3 regions of the Bacillus salitolerans genome follow, and region 3 is predicted to be linked to each of the others. Evidence: riboswitches for the same ligand, from Rfam matches in the RefSeq annotation. Region 3 holds a riboswitch; each other region holds the start of a gene.
What was found. A riboswitch is a leader RNA that binds a small molecule or an ion and turns the genes downstream of it on or off. The one in region 3 is predicted to bind S-adenosylmethionine.
Positions count from the first base shown of each region.

Region 1: linked by a shared signal. The riboswitch ahead of metX (homoserine O-acetyltransferase MetX) and the one ahead of mtnW (2,3-diketo-5-methylthiopentyl-1-phosphate enolase) in region 3 are both predicted to bind S-adenosylmethionine.
Region 2: linked by a shared signal. The riboswitch ahead of ACFSCX_RS07705 (sugar ABC transporter substrate-binding protein) and the one ahead of mtnW (2,3-diketo-5-methylthiopentyl-1-phosphate enolase) in region 3 are both predicted to bind S-adenosylmethionine.

Region 1 covers NZ_JBHUEM010000022.1:5,647-10,275, forward strand. Annotated here, with positions in the region: gene ACFSCX_RS14260 (O-acetylhomoserine aminocarboxypropyltransferase/cysteine synthase family protein) at 25-1,344, opposite strand; SAM riboswitch class I at 1,421-1,519, opposite strand; gene metX (homoserine O-acetyltransferase MetX) at 1,546-2,643, opposite strand; SAM riboswitch class I at 2,711-2,822, opposite strand; gene ACFSCX_RS14270 (hypothetical protein) at 2,933-3,271, opposite strand; gene ACFSCX_RS14275 (RNA polymerase sigma factor) at 3,754-4,263, opposite strand; gene ACFSCX_RS14280 (DUF6449 domain-containing protein) at 4,277-4,629, opposite strand, start outside.
Region 2 covers NZ_JBHUEM010000008.1:14,080-18,708, forward strand. Annotated here, with positions in the region: gene ACFSCX_RS07690 (DUF3900 domain-containing protein) at 1-580, opposite strand, end outside; gene ACFSCX_RS07695 (hypothetical protein) at 1,119-1,268, shown strand; gene ACFSCX_RS07700 (HAD family hydrolase) at 1,583-2,263, shown strand; SAM riboswitch class I at 2,363-2,467, shown strand; gene ACFSCX_RS07705 (sugar ABC transporter substrate-binding protein) at 2,643-3,719, shown strand; gene ACFSCX_RS07710 (sugar ABC transporter ATP-binding protein) at 3,801-4,629, shown strand, end outside.
Region 3 covers NZ_JBHUEM010000003.1:291,053-295,681, forward strand. Annotated here, with positions in the region: gene ACFSCX_RS03005 (carbon-nitrogen family hydrolase) at 1-372, opposite strand, end outside; gene ACFSCX_RS03010 (pyridoxal phosphate-dependent aminotransferase) at 501-1,682, shown strand; SAM riboswitch class I at 1,738-1,842, shown strand; gene mtnW (2,3-diketo-5-methylthiopentyl-1-phosphate enolase) at 1,911-3,149, shown strand; gene ACFSCX_RS03020 (2-hydroxy-3-keto-5-methylthiopentenyl-1-phosphate phosphatase) at 3,146-3,811, shown strand; gene ACFSCX_RS03025 (methylthioribulose 1-phosphate dehydratase) at 3,808-4,422, shown strand.

The DNA of each region.
Region 1 (4,629 bases), on a different contig from region 3:
AATTTTATAGTATTCTTGTAACTATCAATCTACTGTTGCCTCTTTCCTGATTTCATTAGACACACCAGAAGCAAGAATGAGTGCTTGATTTAAATCATTCGTTAAATCTCTCACGGATTCAAGACCAATAGACAGACGTACTAACTCTTCAGTCACACCGGTTGCTATTAGTTGGTCACTAGTTAATTGAGAATGTGTAGTTGAAGCTGGATGAATGACAAGGGACCTTGCATCACCAACATTGGCTAAGTGGGACCATAGTTCAAGCGAATCAATAAATTTCTTACCTGCGTCTCTGCCACCCTTAATTCCAAAGACAACCACTGCCCCCTGACCTTTTATTAAGTATTTTTTTGCGAGAACAAACGATTCATGAGATTTAAGTCCTGGATATGAGACCCAATCAACTGATGGATGATTCACTAAATATTGTGCTATTTCCTTTGCGTTTTTAACATGTTTTTCCATTCGGAGCTGTAGTGTTTCAAGCCCTTGCAAAAGTAGAAATGCATTAAAAGGACTCAAGCATGAACCAAAATCTCGTAATAGCTGAACACGCAATTTAATGATATACGCCGCTTCACCAATATCTATATAACGTAAGCCGTTATAGCTAGGATCTGGATCTGTGAATCCAGGGAACTTATCACTGTTCCAATTAAATTTCCCTCCATCTACAATGAGCCCCCCAATGGAGTTTCCGTGACCTCCAATCCACTTCGTTGCTGAATGAACAACAATATCTGCACCCCATTTTAATGGTTTACAAAGCGACGGAGTGGCAAAAGTATTATCCACAATTAAAGGAATACCTGCCTCATGTGCAATATTGGCTACTGCTTCAATATCAAGAATTTGCAAACTCGGGTTTCCAATCGTTTCGGCGAATACCGCCTTCGTCTTATTAGTTATGGCTTTCTTAAAATTTTCTGGGTTGGAAGAATCTACAAACGTAACCTTAATTCCATATTTCGGAAAAGTCGTGGAAAATAAATTATAGGTCCCTCCATACAAATTAGTAGCCGCTACAATCTCATCGCCTGCATGTGCAATATTCAAGATTGCTAACGTAATTGCAGCCTGACCTGAAGAGGTAGCAACAGCACCAACCCCCTCTTCTAAAAGAGTGATTCTCTTTTCAAGCACATCAACAGTCGGGTTTCCAATTCTAGAGTAAATATTTCCTGGTTCTTCTAAAGAGAATAATCGGCTAGCATGGTCTGTATCCTCAAATACATATGAGCTGGTTTGGTAGATGGGAACCGCCCTTGAACCAGTAGTCTGATCAGGTGAATACCCTCCATGTAATAATAATGTTTCTAATTCATAAGCTTGATTTGTCATTTCATCTTCCCCTTTCTAATAATGTATTTCAATAAAAAAACACCCTATTTAAGAAGAGGATGACGGATAATTCCCCTTCTTATCTTTCAGAATTAATAAATCTCTGCTGGAATTAGCACCTATATATGGTTGCCGGGTTTCAATGGGCCAGTCCCTCCACCGCTCTTGATAAGAAGTTTATAGAATTTTCAAAGAGTGTAATTATCTTTCCTTTTGCCTGACAGAACACAACTCCTGCTCCAGTATTTTCCCCCATTTTTCAAACTCGACAAGAAAACCATCGTGCCCGAAGGCAGTCGGAATCACATAATGAGACGCTACTCCATTTCTTGCTTGGTATAAGGTAACCAATTCTTCTAGAAGATTAGCAGGATATAGTAGGTCATCCTCAAAGCTAAAGGCAACAATTTTTGATTGAAAAAGTTCTACTGCCTCTCTCCACCCCCCACGATTAAATCCAATATCATGATGATCCATTGCCTTCAGTAAATACAAATAACTATTCGCATCAAAACGATTGATAAATTTTTCACCTTGATACTTTAAATAGGATTCTATTTGATACGTACTGTCTTTAGAACTTTCACCTCCTATATCACATTTTTTTCGTTGAAACCTAGTATTGAACTGTCCTGCAGAACGATACGATATCATCCCAATCATTCTAGCTATTCCCATACCATTCCTTGGATTTTCACTATAGTTACCATCTACCCAATTAGGATCACTTGTAATGGCATATCGTGCAATCGTATTAAAGGCGATGCTATAGTCGCTTACATATGGGGAAGTAGCTAACGGAATAAGCAGTGGTGCAAAATTCGGGTACAATATCCCCCATTCCAAGACTTGCATTCCCCCAAGAGAACCGCCTATTATTGAGTGAACCTCATGAATTCCTAAACTCTTCAATGCAATATAGTGACTCCTTACGATATCTCTTATAGTAATTGACGGAAAAGATGAACCATACTTCTGTCCATCCCCGTTATTTGAGGTGGGTCCTGTTGAACCATTACAACCTCCTAAGACATTAAGTGTAATTACTTGCCATTTCTCAGTATCAATGTTATTTCCAGGTCCGATTAATCCTGACCACCAGCCAGGATTTTTTAATGACCCAACGGCATGTTGGTTACCGGTTAGAGCATGACAGATTAATAGGATTGGTGCCCCTACACACCCTACTCTTTCGTACGCTATCGTTACGTTGTTAATCGTTTCCCCATGTTCAGTTTGGAAGTCACCAATCCGTATTTCCCCATTTTCAAACTCAAGTGACCTTCTCGTCGTTAACAACAACCTGCCTCCTTTCTCAAACTAAAAAAGCCCTCTTCACAAGAAGAGGGCATCATTCAATCTACTCTTCTTATCTGCCAAAGCCATAAAGCTCCGCAGGAATTGGCACCGTGTTTTCAACTAAGAAAATCGGTTGCCGGGTTTCATAGGGCCAGTCCCTCCACCTCTCTGGATAAGATACTTTATTAAATTTTCTGAATAAATATTGATATGAATATAGCACATCTTTTTTCGACCTGTCAAACCATTTTTTTAACTTTCTTACAATAACATAATCCTATCTTTTTATTTATGCTGATAATTCAATGTTACATAATGCAAATAATGACTCCACTAATAAGATGTCTTTAAATGATCCAGTAATTTTCAGTTGATTTCTACTTTCAATTTTTCTTAATCTTTCTTTCCCCATCAAAAATGATTGGATACAAGTGAGGTCACCTTTTATCCAAAGGTCTGTTCTCTCCTGACAATCATTAAACACTTCACATCCTTGAGACGAAATCTTTAAGAATAATAGATCATATCCTGATTGAAATGAAATATACAACGGATTTACCGGGAGAATAGGTTTTAAATTTGGTTGAATTAGAACTACCTCTGTGAACTTTTCAAGTAATAGCTTCATGTATCTCAACCCTTTCACTTTTAGCTTACATACACCTTTCTACATATGAACGTTATCTACCTTTATGATTCGTTCGACAGATTATTAACCCTTACCTACGCTTCTACAATAAATGGTATATTTCCCAAGAAATATGTTACATTGTGTTATATAGTCGACACATTTCATTAGAATATACAAAAATTGAATATTTCCTGAGAAATATGTCAAATATTGCATAAGGACCATAGAAAAAATCAAGATGTATTCACTATTTATACACAGGTACGCTCTTGATCGCAAGTCACTTCTACTACCAATCTAATTGCCTTATTTGATACAGAAACTTGTATAGCACCAAGCCCTTACTAGTTGCTGATAGCATAGTTTTTATATGCAATATACTATTTGTACAGAAACAGAAGGTAACATTAGGTTCCATCATATTTTATTTTCTAGTAGCTAAAAAAGAGAGTTCACCTATAAGATGAACTCTTTTTCAATCAAGCACTATATGTTTGACCATATATTTTCTCTTTCAGCTGCTTTCTTGCACGGTAAAGTTTGATTTTAACGGTTCCTGATCTAATATCAAGTTTGTCAGCGATTTCCTTCTCTTTCAAACCATTATTTACTTTATGATGGATGATCGCTCTTTGATCAACACTAAGTAGTTTAATCTCATGTTCAACTCTTTCCTTTAATAAATCACACTGTACTTCATCTTCTAATACGTACTTTTCTGAGATTTCACTAAAATACTGATCTATATCTTCAATCGAGACATGTACTCTCCTACTCTCTTTTCGAATCGCGTCTATAGCGGTCCTCTTTGCAATGACGGTTAACCAGGCACCCGCCTTTTCTGTAGCTGATATCGTATCAAACTTAACAAATGCCTTTATGAAGGTATCCTGAACAATGTCCTCCGTTAAATAATGGTCCCTTACCATTGCAAAAATGGTATTATACAACTTCTTATAAAAGGTTTGATACATTCCTTCACAATTCATTTTTATCGCCTTCTTATTTGAGTGAACTTTTTATGAAACTTGGCACTTTACCTTCTTTAAAACTCATCATTTCGACAATTTCGTTATTATCGAACACGAATGCAATGAAATATTGTCCCTCTAATTGATGTGTAGACTGTTCCCATGCCTGAATAATTTGTTCCTTGTCTGTGATTGTTAGTACGTCACTTTGTTTCTCAAGGTAATTAAGGAGGCTTTTAGGTGATTCTTTGTAAAAGAAATCCTTTAGTTCTTGACTACTTTTAATGATCAGTGCTTTTTGAAAGTCATTCCCTATGATGGATGCCTCTTCAAATTTATCATGCTCCTTTAACCAACTAATTGTATTGTAATAGTATGACTGCA
Region 2 (4,629 bases), on a different contig from region 3:
TTAACTCTCGTTCCTCTAGCATTCCTTCTTCAGGCATATAGGGGTATTGAATGGACTTCATATTTTTTGTTGTAATGGCCATTTCGACATTTCGAATAAGTGTAGACTCATCTGATATCGAAGCTACCTTTGGCTCAAAGTCACATTTCATGATAAATACAAATGGATCATCGAAATATTTTCTTAGTTTGGCAGTGGCTATAATAAATACGCCTTCTCGAACAGCGCTTGTTTCAATATAAGCTCGTGCAAATTTTTCATTTTCGTCCTTAAATTTTTCCTTCGTCTCTGCAAAGCGAACACGATTAAATAGATTGTAATTAGGATTTGAATCTAATTCATGCCCTTCAGCAGTAATAAAGTAGCCTACCTTTGTTGGAACTAGTTCGGTTTTAGGATGGCGTTCCACTTTTCGCTTTACAATCTTTGTTAGCTCTCCATCAAGAAAATCCTTCAAGGCATTTTTCTCATAACTAGATTCATCTAATGTTTGAAAATGTTTATAGCTTTTTTGGGCATGTTCACCGCTGCCCTCTACTTTTATGACATAAAATGATAGATACAATATTTGAAAGTCCAATTCCTTCACCTAAATCCCGTAATTATTATTTCTATGTATGAAAAGAAAAAAAGACACCAAAGGTGTCTTTTTGCGTATTGAGGCGAAAGACTGCACGCCACATCGTGCATTTAACCTAAAAGGTATGTCCGTCGACTTACACAATTCAGCTCATCGCTCTATTAGAATAGCATGGAAATAAGTAAAATAGCAATTCAATTATATTGGAAAAATAGGGAATCATTTAAAATTATCATAAGAGCTGATCTAATTATGACGAAAGTATAAAAGTTTTTAGCAAGAGAATGGGCTAGTGACTTGGAACCCAGCTCCATCACCCTGCCACTCGAGGGAGAAAGAAAAATCACTTTTTCCTTGGTCAAATAACCCTAAATGAGTAAAAGGGGAAAGCACCCTTTTTCTCATTTAGGAACATTTGCTATTCCTGAGGCTAAACGGGGGCTTGCGCCTTTTGTTCCTAGACCCCCATAAATACAGGCTTACTATCGAAAGTTATTGCATTGAGACATAAATCAGATGGATTATAAGGAGGCTCACCGTGAAGTTCTTTTGGCGTGATATAGATCAACTTCTCGACGATACAACAGATATAGCTAAAGAATGTTCATGTTTTATGATGAAAGAAATTGATATTGACCAATTACTCAAACACACTGAACATTGGATGGAATATTCTTATCAAGATTAGACTACAGGAAGCAATGCTTTCCTGTGGTTTTTTTAAGTTAAGAAAGTTTCTGGTGTTTAGTTTATACAATGTTACTGCTAAATCTAGCTCCAGCTCCCAAGTGGGTAAGGTAACAACTTTAAAAAATTCTTATGATTTGGAAGCAGCCTTTTCTTCAATATTAAGATAGTATAAAAGTCTTCATTGATACTTGTTTCAAATAGGTCCGTACATTACCTAATGATATGTGAGATGTCTATCTAAACTAGAAGTTTATATACATAGTATAATTAACAGTAATAGGGTATTATTGGTAGAAAAGCGAGGGATTTAACGTGAGTACATATAAGATTGTTTTATTTGACTTGGACGGCACACTTTCTGATCCGAAGGTTGGGATTACAAAATCGGTTCAATATGCCCTAAATAAACTAGGTATAAATGAACCGAATTTAAATAGACTAGACTGCTTCATTGGTCCTCCCCTGCAAGAAACCTTTTCTAGTAAATATGGTTTCAATGAACATCAAACAAAACTTGCAATTGAATTTTATCGGGAAAGATTCAAAGAAAAAGGGATGTATGAGAATACATTGTACCCGCAAATTCCTTCTCTGTTATCAGAGCTTAAAAATAACGGAGTCATTTTAGTAGTTGCTACATCCAAACCAACAGTCTTCTCAAACCAAATTCTAGATTATTTTACTATTCGGGACTATTTTAAGTTAGTTGTAGGAAGTAATCTAGATGGTACTCGCAGTGCTAAAACTGAAATTATTGAATATATCGTGCAACAGTTAAATGTCTCATCATATTCAGATGTAGTAATGATTGGTGATCGTATGCATGATATTATCGGGGCAAAAAACGTAGGAGTCGATTCAATCGGTGTAACGTATGGGTATGGATCAGAAGACGAATTAAAAAAGTGTACTCCTACTTACATCGTTCATCATGTGGAAGAGTTAAGAAAACTATTAGTTTCGGGCGTTATGGTATCGAACGAAAAACAATAACCAGCAAAAAATTCAAATTATTTAAATTTCTTTATTGACAAAGTGGTGCAAACATTTTATTATGCTAATTAATCACAAAAAAAAATAAAGCGAAAACAACTCTTATCAAGAGATGGCTGAGGGACTGGCCCGATGATGCCCGGCAACCTACCGTTTACGGAAAGGTGCTAACTCCTGCAGGAAGGAATTCCTGATAGATGAGAGGTTGCCGAAATCCTTGTATTTGGTAAGCCTCTTTTCTATGGAAAAGAGGCTTTTTAGCGTCCATGATTTAAGATTGGAAAGTTTTCATCGGGAAGGAAGGGGAGGAAATTAGGAAGTATTGTACACTTAAACTTTAATGCGTTAATTTGATAATAAGAGAAAAGGGGTAAGGGGAATGAAACATAGAAAGAGTCTGATTTATACATTACTTTTAACTGTATTGCTAGGTCTTTTATCAGCATGTAGCTCTTCGAATACATCAACAGACACAAAAATAAGTGGGGACCAAGAGCAGAATTCGTTACATAATAAACGAATTGCGCTTATCATGCAAATTAATTTAGGGACATTTTCTTCCCAATACATATCGGGAGTAAAGGATCAAGTTGAGAAGCTTGGCGGGGAAGTAACTGTCTTTACAGCCGATGGTGATTTAGCGAAAATGGCCTCCAATCTAGATGCAGCCATTAACCAAAAATTTGATGGAATTTTAATTGATCATGGTACGAAGGAAGCTCTTGAAAGTGGTGTTAAGAGAGCGTCTGAAAAAGGAATACCAGTTGTTGTGTTTGATGCAGATATCGTAGTGGATGGTGTGACGGTATTAGAGCAAGGTGATCAAAAGATGGCTGAGATGACTTTGGAAAAACTTGCACAAGATGCTGGAGAAACAGGAAATATCGTAAAAATTTGGGTGGCTGGCTTTGCCCCAATGGAGCGTCGTCAAGTTGCATATAAAGAGTTTTTAGAAAAATATTCAAATATTAATGAAATCGCAGCTTTTGGTGCTGCGACTGCCAACACCGCTTTAGATACACAGGCACAAATGGAAGCAATATTAAAACAATATCCGAATAAAGGTGATATTACAGCGGTTTGGGCAGCATGGGATGAGTTTGCAAAAGGTGCCGTTAGAGCAATCCAGCAAGCGGGACGGACTGAAATTAAAGTATATGGAATCGATTTAAGTGATGAAGACTTGCAAATGATTCAAGATCCTAATAGTCCATGGGTTGCTTCTGCAGCTGTTGATCCAACAGATATTGGTCGTATTCAAGTACGTTATTTATACCAAAAGATACATGGTGATGATACGCCAGAGAAGGTTATTCTAGAGCCGGTGTTTGTTGAGCGTACACAGCTTCCAAGTGAGAATATTACGACAGACCAGCTGCATGAACATGTAGAAGGATGGGGAAATAGTCTGCAAGGGTATACAGACTATATTAAAGAGCTTGAGAGCAGTAAATAAGAATATAAGAAGTCCAGTCGAAATAACGATTGGACTTCCTGTTATGAAGGAGAGTGATTGTTTGTGGGGAACGTACTAGAAATGAAACAAATGAATAAATCTTTTTCATCAGTACCTGCATTAAAAAATGTTCACTTTTCTATTAAAAAAGGTGAAATCCATGCGTTGCTGGGTGCAAACGGGGCAGGAAAAAGTACACTAATGAAAATCCTGTCTGGTGCTTATACAGCTGATAGTGGTGATATTTTCATAGACGATAAACCTGTAAAAATGAATAATCCTAAACAAGCAAAAGAACTGGGCATTCAATGTGTGTATCAAGAGGTAGATGTAGCCTTAGTTCCTCATCTAACCGTGGCAGAGAATATACTGTTAGATCGGCAAACAGACCGAAATCGAAAGCTATGGATATCTTGGAAGAAATTTTATCATGAAGCAGAGGAAATTATAAAGAGGCTTGGATTTTCCTTATCTGTTAAGAAAAAGGTTGAAGATTTATCGCTAGCTGAAAAACAGTTAGTTTTAATTGCTAGAGCCATAAAGGAGCAGGCGAAAATTGTTATTTTTGATGAACCAACCGCGCCGTTAAGCGCAGATGAATCAGAACGACTGTTTACCATTATGAAAACATTACGAGATACAGGTGTTGGTTGTATCTTTATATCGCACCGACTTCCAGAAGTATTCCAAATATGTGATCAAATCTCCGTAATGCGTGATGGAGAGAAGGTTGTGACAATTCCTACTTCTAGCACAACAATTGATGAAGTAATTGAGAACATGTTAGGAAAGAGCCTTGAAGAAGAATTTCCAATCATTCATTCAAATCCTGGGAAATCATTACTTACTGTGTCTAATCTTTCAGGTGAAAAGGTAAAAGAAGTCAATCTACATGTTCGTGAAGGGGAAA
Region 3 (4,629 bases):
GTGGTGATGCTCATCCATCAATTTAAATAAATGTAATTTACTGTACTCTCCTAGTAGATTTCCATCACGGCCAATTATTAGCATTGTATTATATACACCTTCACTAGTCTGTTTCGCTATAGATCCACCTATTAGAATAATCTTGTTTTCCTTTGCGAAATTTGTAAGAAATGTGAGTGCTCTTTCCCCATTTTTATCTGAGATTTCATCTAGTCTTGTTAGATCATAACCGGTGGACCATAGTTCTGGAAGAACGATGACGTCCGGATTATCAGATAATGCGAGTGTCATTTTTTCTGCGACGATGTTATAGTTCTCATTCGGATCTCCAAATACAATATCAAATTGTATACAGCTTATTTTCAGTTCCATAGATTTGAAATCACCTCAAAAAATTACTTTACATTTTGTTCTTAACAATATATTATTTGTGACTAGAATTTCAAGCCAAAATTCATTAAAAATTCCAAATAGTTTAATTTGAATAAGTAGGTGGAATGATGAAGGTATTCGAGCAATCAGATATTTTAAAAAGTTTACCTGTTCAATTCTTTGCTAGTTTAGTTGCGAAGGTGAACAAGGTTGTAGAACAAGGGTATGATGTGATTAATTTGGGACAAGGTAACCCTGACAGGCCGACACCAGAGCATATTGTGAAATCTTTACAGGAGTCAGCCGCGAATCCACTTCACCACAAGTACTCTCCATTTAGGGGACAACGTTTTCTAAAAGACGCGATAGTATCATTTTATAAACGTGAGTATGGTGTCGAACTTGATCCTGACAAACAAGTAGCAATACTGTTTGGAGGTAAGGCTGGTCTAGTTGAGGTTCCACAATGTGTGTTAAATCCAGGAGATGTAGCACTAGTGCCAGATCCGGGATATCCAGATTATTGGTCAGGTGTTGAACTAGCAAGAGGGAAAATGGAATTTATGCCGTTAAAGGTTGAGAACAAGTTCCTTCCTGACTATTCTAAAATCAGCTCTGACATATTACAAAGGGCGAAGTTAATGTTCTTAAATTATCCTAATAATCCAACTGGTGCTGTTGCTCCGAAAGAATTTTTTGAAGAAACAATAGAAATAGCTAAAAAGAATGATATATGTGTCGTACATGATTTTGCTTATGGTGCAATCGGTTTTGATGGAAATAAACCAATAAGCTTTCTTCAAGTCGAAGGTGCAACCGAGGTGGGGATTGAAATATATACGTTATCTAAAACATATAACATGGCGGGCTGGAGAATTGGATTTGCAGTTGGGAATGAGAGTGTCATCGAATCCATCAACCTTCTTCAAGATCATTTATATGTTAGTTTATTCGGTGGTATACAAGAAGCTGCGGCCACCGCACTTTTATCCTCGCAGAATTGTGTAGATGAACTCGTCCAAATGTATGAGTCTAGGAGAAATATTCTGATTCATGGCCTTCAGGAAATTGGATGGGATGTAACTGCTCCTCCGGGATCATTTTTTGCGTGGCTACCAGTTCCAAACGGATTTACCTCTGTTAGCTTTTCGGATTATTTATTAGAGAAGGCTCATGTTGTGGTGGCCCCGGGTATTGGGTTTGGAAAATATGGTGAAGGTTATGTTAGAGTGGGTTTATTGACGGACGAGGATCGCTTACTTGAAGCAATCGAACGAATAAAAACACTAAATATATTTAAAAAAGATTGACAATTTTAAAAAAAGCTGTCATAATCCAAATTAATTTCTGATAGTTAAATACTTTTTCTTATCAAGAGTAGGTGGAGGGACTAGCCCGATGATGCCCGGCAACCGACTTAGCGATGCTAAGCACGGTGCTAATTCTTGCAGCAAAGCTGAGAGATAAGGAGAGCGGTATCTTACATGTGAACCTCTTCTTATGAAGAGGTTTTTTATTTTGTCCAAAGAGGTGTTTATATGAATGCAGTGAAAGCGACATATTTAATACATGATTCAAAGCTGGACTTGGCAAAAAAAGCCGAAGGAATTGCACTGGGCTTAACCATTGGGTCTTGGACAGATTTGCCACAGCTGGAACAAGAGCAATTAAAAAAACACAAAGGTGAAGTCATAAGCATCGAAGAACTGGCTCAAGACTCTCGTATTGATGATTATTTAGGGAAAAATGTGAAGCGCGGGTTAGTTACTATTTCCTATCCAGCGGCTAATTTTTCGCAAGACTTCCCGGCCATCCTAACAACAGTATTTGGAAAGCTCTCATTAGATGGGGAGATAAAGCTTATGGATTTGGAATTCAGTAATGAAATTAAGTCTTCGTTTCCAGGTCCGTCCTTTGGAATAGAAGGGATTCGAAGTAAGGTAGGAGTGTATGATCGCCCATTATTGATGAGTATCTTTAAAGGCGTAATAGGAAGAGATTTGTCGTACTTAAAGGACCAGTTACGACAACAAGTACTTGGAGGAGTCGATTTAGTTAAGGATGATGAAATTTTATTTGATAATCCACTAATTCCGTTTGAAGAAAGAGTTAAATCAGGCAAAGCGGTACTCAAGGATGTATTTGAGAAAACAGGTCACAGGGCCCTATATGCAGTTAATTTATCTGGGAAAACCTTTGAGCTTTTAGATAAGGCGAAACGTGCAAAAGAACTAGGTGCTGAGGTTTTACTGTTCAATGTGTTTGCATATGGTCTAGACGTTCTTCAGAGTTTAGTAGAAGCGAAAATTGAGTTGCCTATTATGGCGCATCCAGCAGTTAGTGGTGCTTTAACTCCTTCTGAATTCTATGGGATTCATAATCCACTTCTATTGGGTAAGTTACTTCGTTATGCTGGTGCAGACTTTTCATTATTCCCTTCACCTTATGGAAGTGTAGCGATAAAACGCGAGGAAGCACTCGGTATTGCAAATGAATTAACAAAAGACGACCAGTTTAACAAGACAATCCCGGTTCCTTCTGCAGGAATACATCCTGGTTTAGTCCCACTACTAATCAGGGACTTTGGCAAAGATTCTATTATTAACGCCGGTGGAGGAGTTCATGGACATCCCGATGGAGTCATTGCTGGTGGGAGAGCATTTAGGGCTGCAATAGAAGCAGTCCTAGAGGGGCGTACCTTGCAAGAAGCAGCGAAGAATGACGATGCTCTTCAAAAGGCGATAAATTTATGGGGAACTGTAGAGGTGACACAATGAAGAAACCCGTAATATTTTGTGATTTTGATGGAACCATCACTGAAACGGATAATATTATTGCTCTAATGAAGCACTTTGCTCCACCAGAATGGGAAACCATTAAAGATGAAATTCTCTCGCAAGAAATTTCAATAAAAGAGGGTGTAGAGAAATTATTTTCGCTCCTTCCTTCAAGCTTAAAAGAAGAACTAGTTCAGTTTTTAAAGAATCATGCTGAAATTAGGGAAGGTTTTTCAAGATTTGTAGCCTATACAAAAGATCACAATATACCACTATATATTGTTAGTGGCGGTATCGATTTTTTTGTTTATCCTCTATTAACAGGACTTGTTGAAACGAATTCTGTTTACTGTAATGGATCGGATTTTTCAGGTGATTACATTAAAATACTGTGGCCAAATTCATGTGATCAATATTGCCAAAATGATTGTGGATGTTGTAAGCCTTCATTAATTCGGAAACTTGCAGATAATCCTAATCATCATATCATTGTCATTGGTGACTCTATTACGGATTTAGAGGCTGCTAAGTTAGCGGATACTGTTATTGCTCGAGATTTTTTAAAGGAAACCTTAATCACTTTAAACATTCCACATTTTTCATTTGGGAGCTTCGATGATGTGGTGGAGGTGCTAGACAGTCAAATTGAGGTGAAGGTATGAGTACACTAGATGTAAGGTGGAGTGAGTTAGCTGACATAAAGGATGAATTTGCTGTTCGTGACTGGTTTCCAGCAACAAGTGGGAACTTGTCTATTAAAGTTTCAAGTGAGCCTTTGACTTTTTTGGTTACGGCGAGTGGAAAGGATAAACGAAAACGAACGACTGATGACTTTTTACTTGTTGATCAATATGGAAGCCCAGTAGAAGAGACCCATTTGAAGCCATCAGCTGAAACTCAGCTACATGTAGAGGTCTATACTCGCAGTAATGCAGGCTGTTGCCTTCATGTACATACAGTCGATAATAATGTGATCTCAGATCTATATTATTCAAATGGCCAGATACAATTTCAGCACCAAGAAATTATTAAAGCATTTGGTTTATGGGAACAAGATGCTAGCATTACAATCCCGATCATTTATAATCATGCTCATATTCCAACTCTTACAGCCGAGTTTATTCCTCATATTAAGGGGGATTGTGGGGTAGTTCTCATTCACAACCATGGAATAACAGCATGGGGGAAAGATGCCTTGGAAGCAAAAAGAATTTTAGAAGCAAGTGAATTTTTATTTTCGTATCAACTAAAAAAACATTTAGTAAAAATTTAACCTATGAAGTAGGGAGATAGTTCCTCCGTAACCTTTATCCCGCTTTAACTTGCGCTTGCGCTAACACCCCCACATCAAAACTTTAGAAGAAGTTTAAGTGGGGGATAAACGCCAGTAAGAACCCGATAATAGGAATAGAGACTAAGATTGCCACATCCTGTGGCAATATCTGTGTGACCCACATCATGCGGGCCTCACCTAACAATC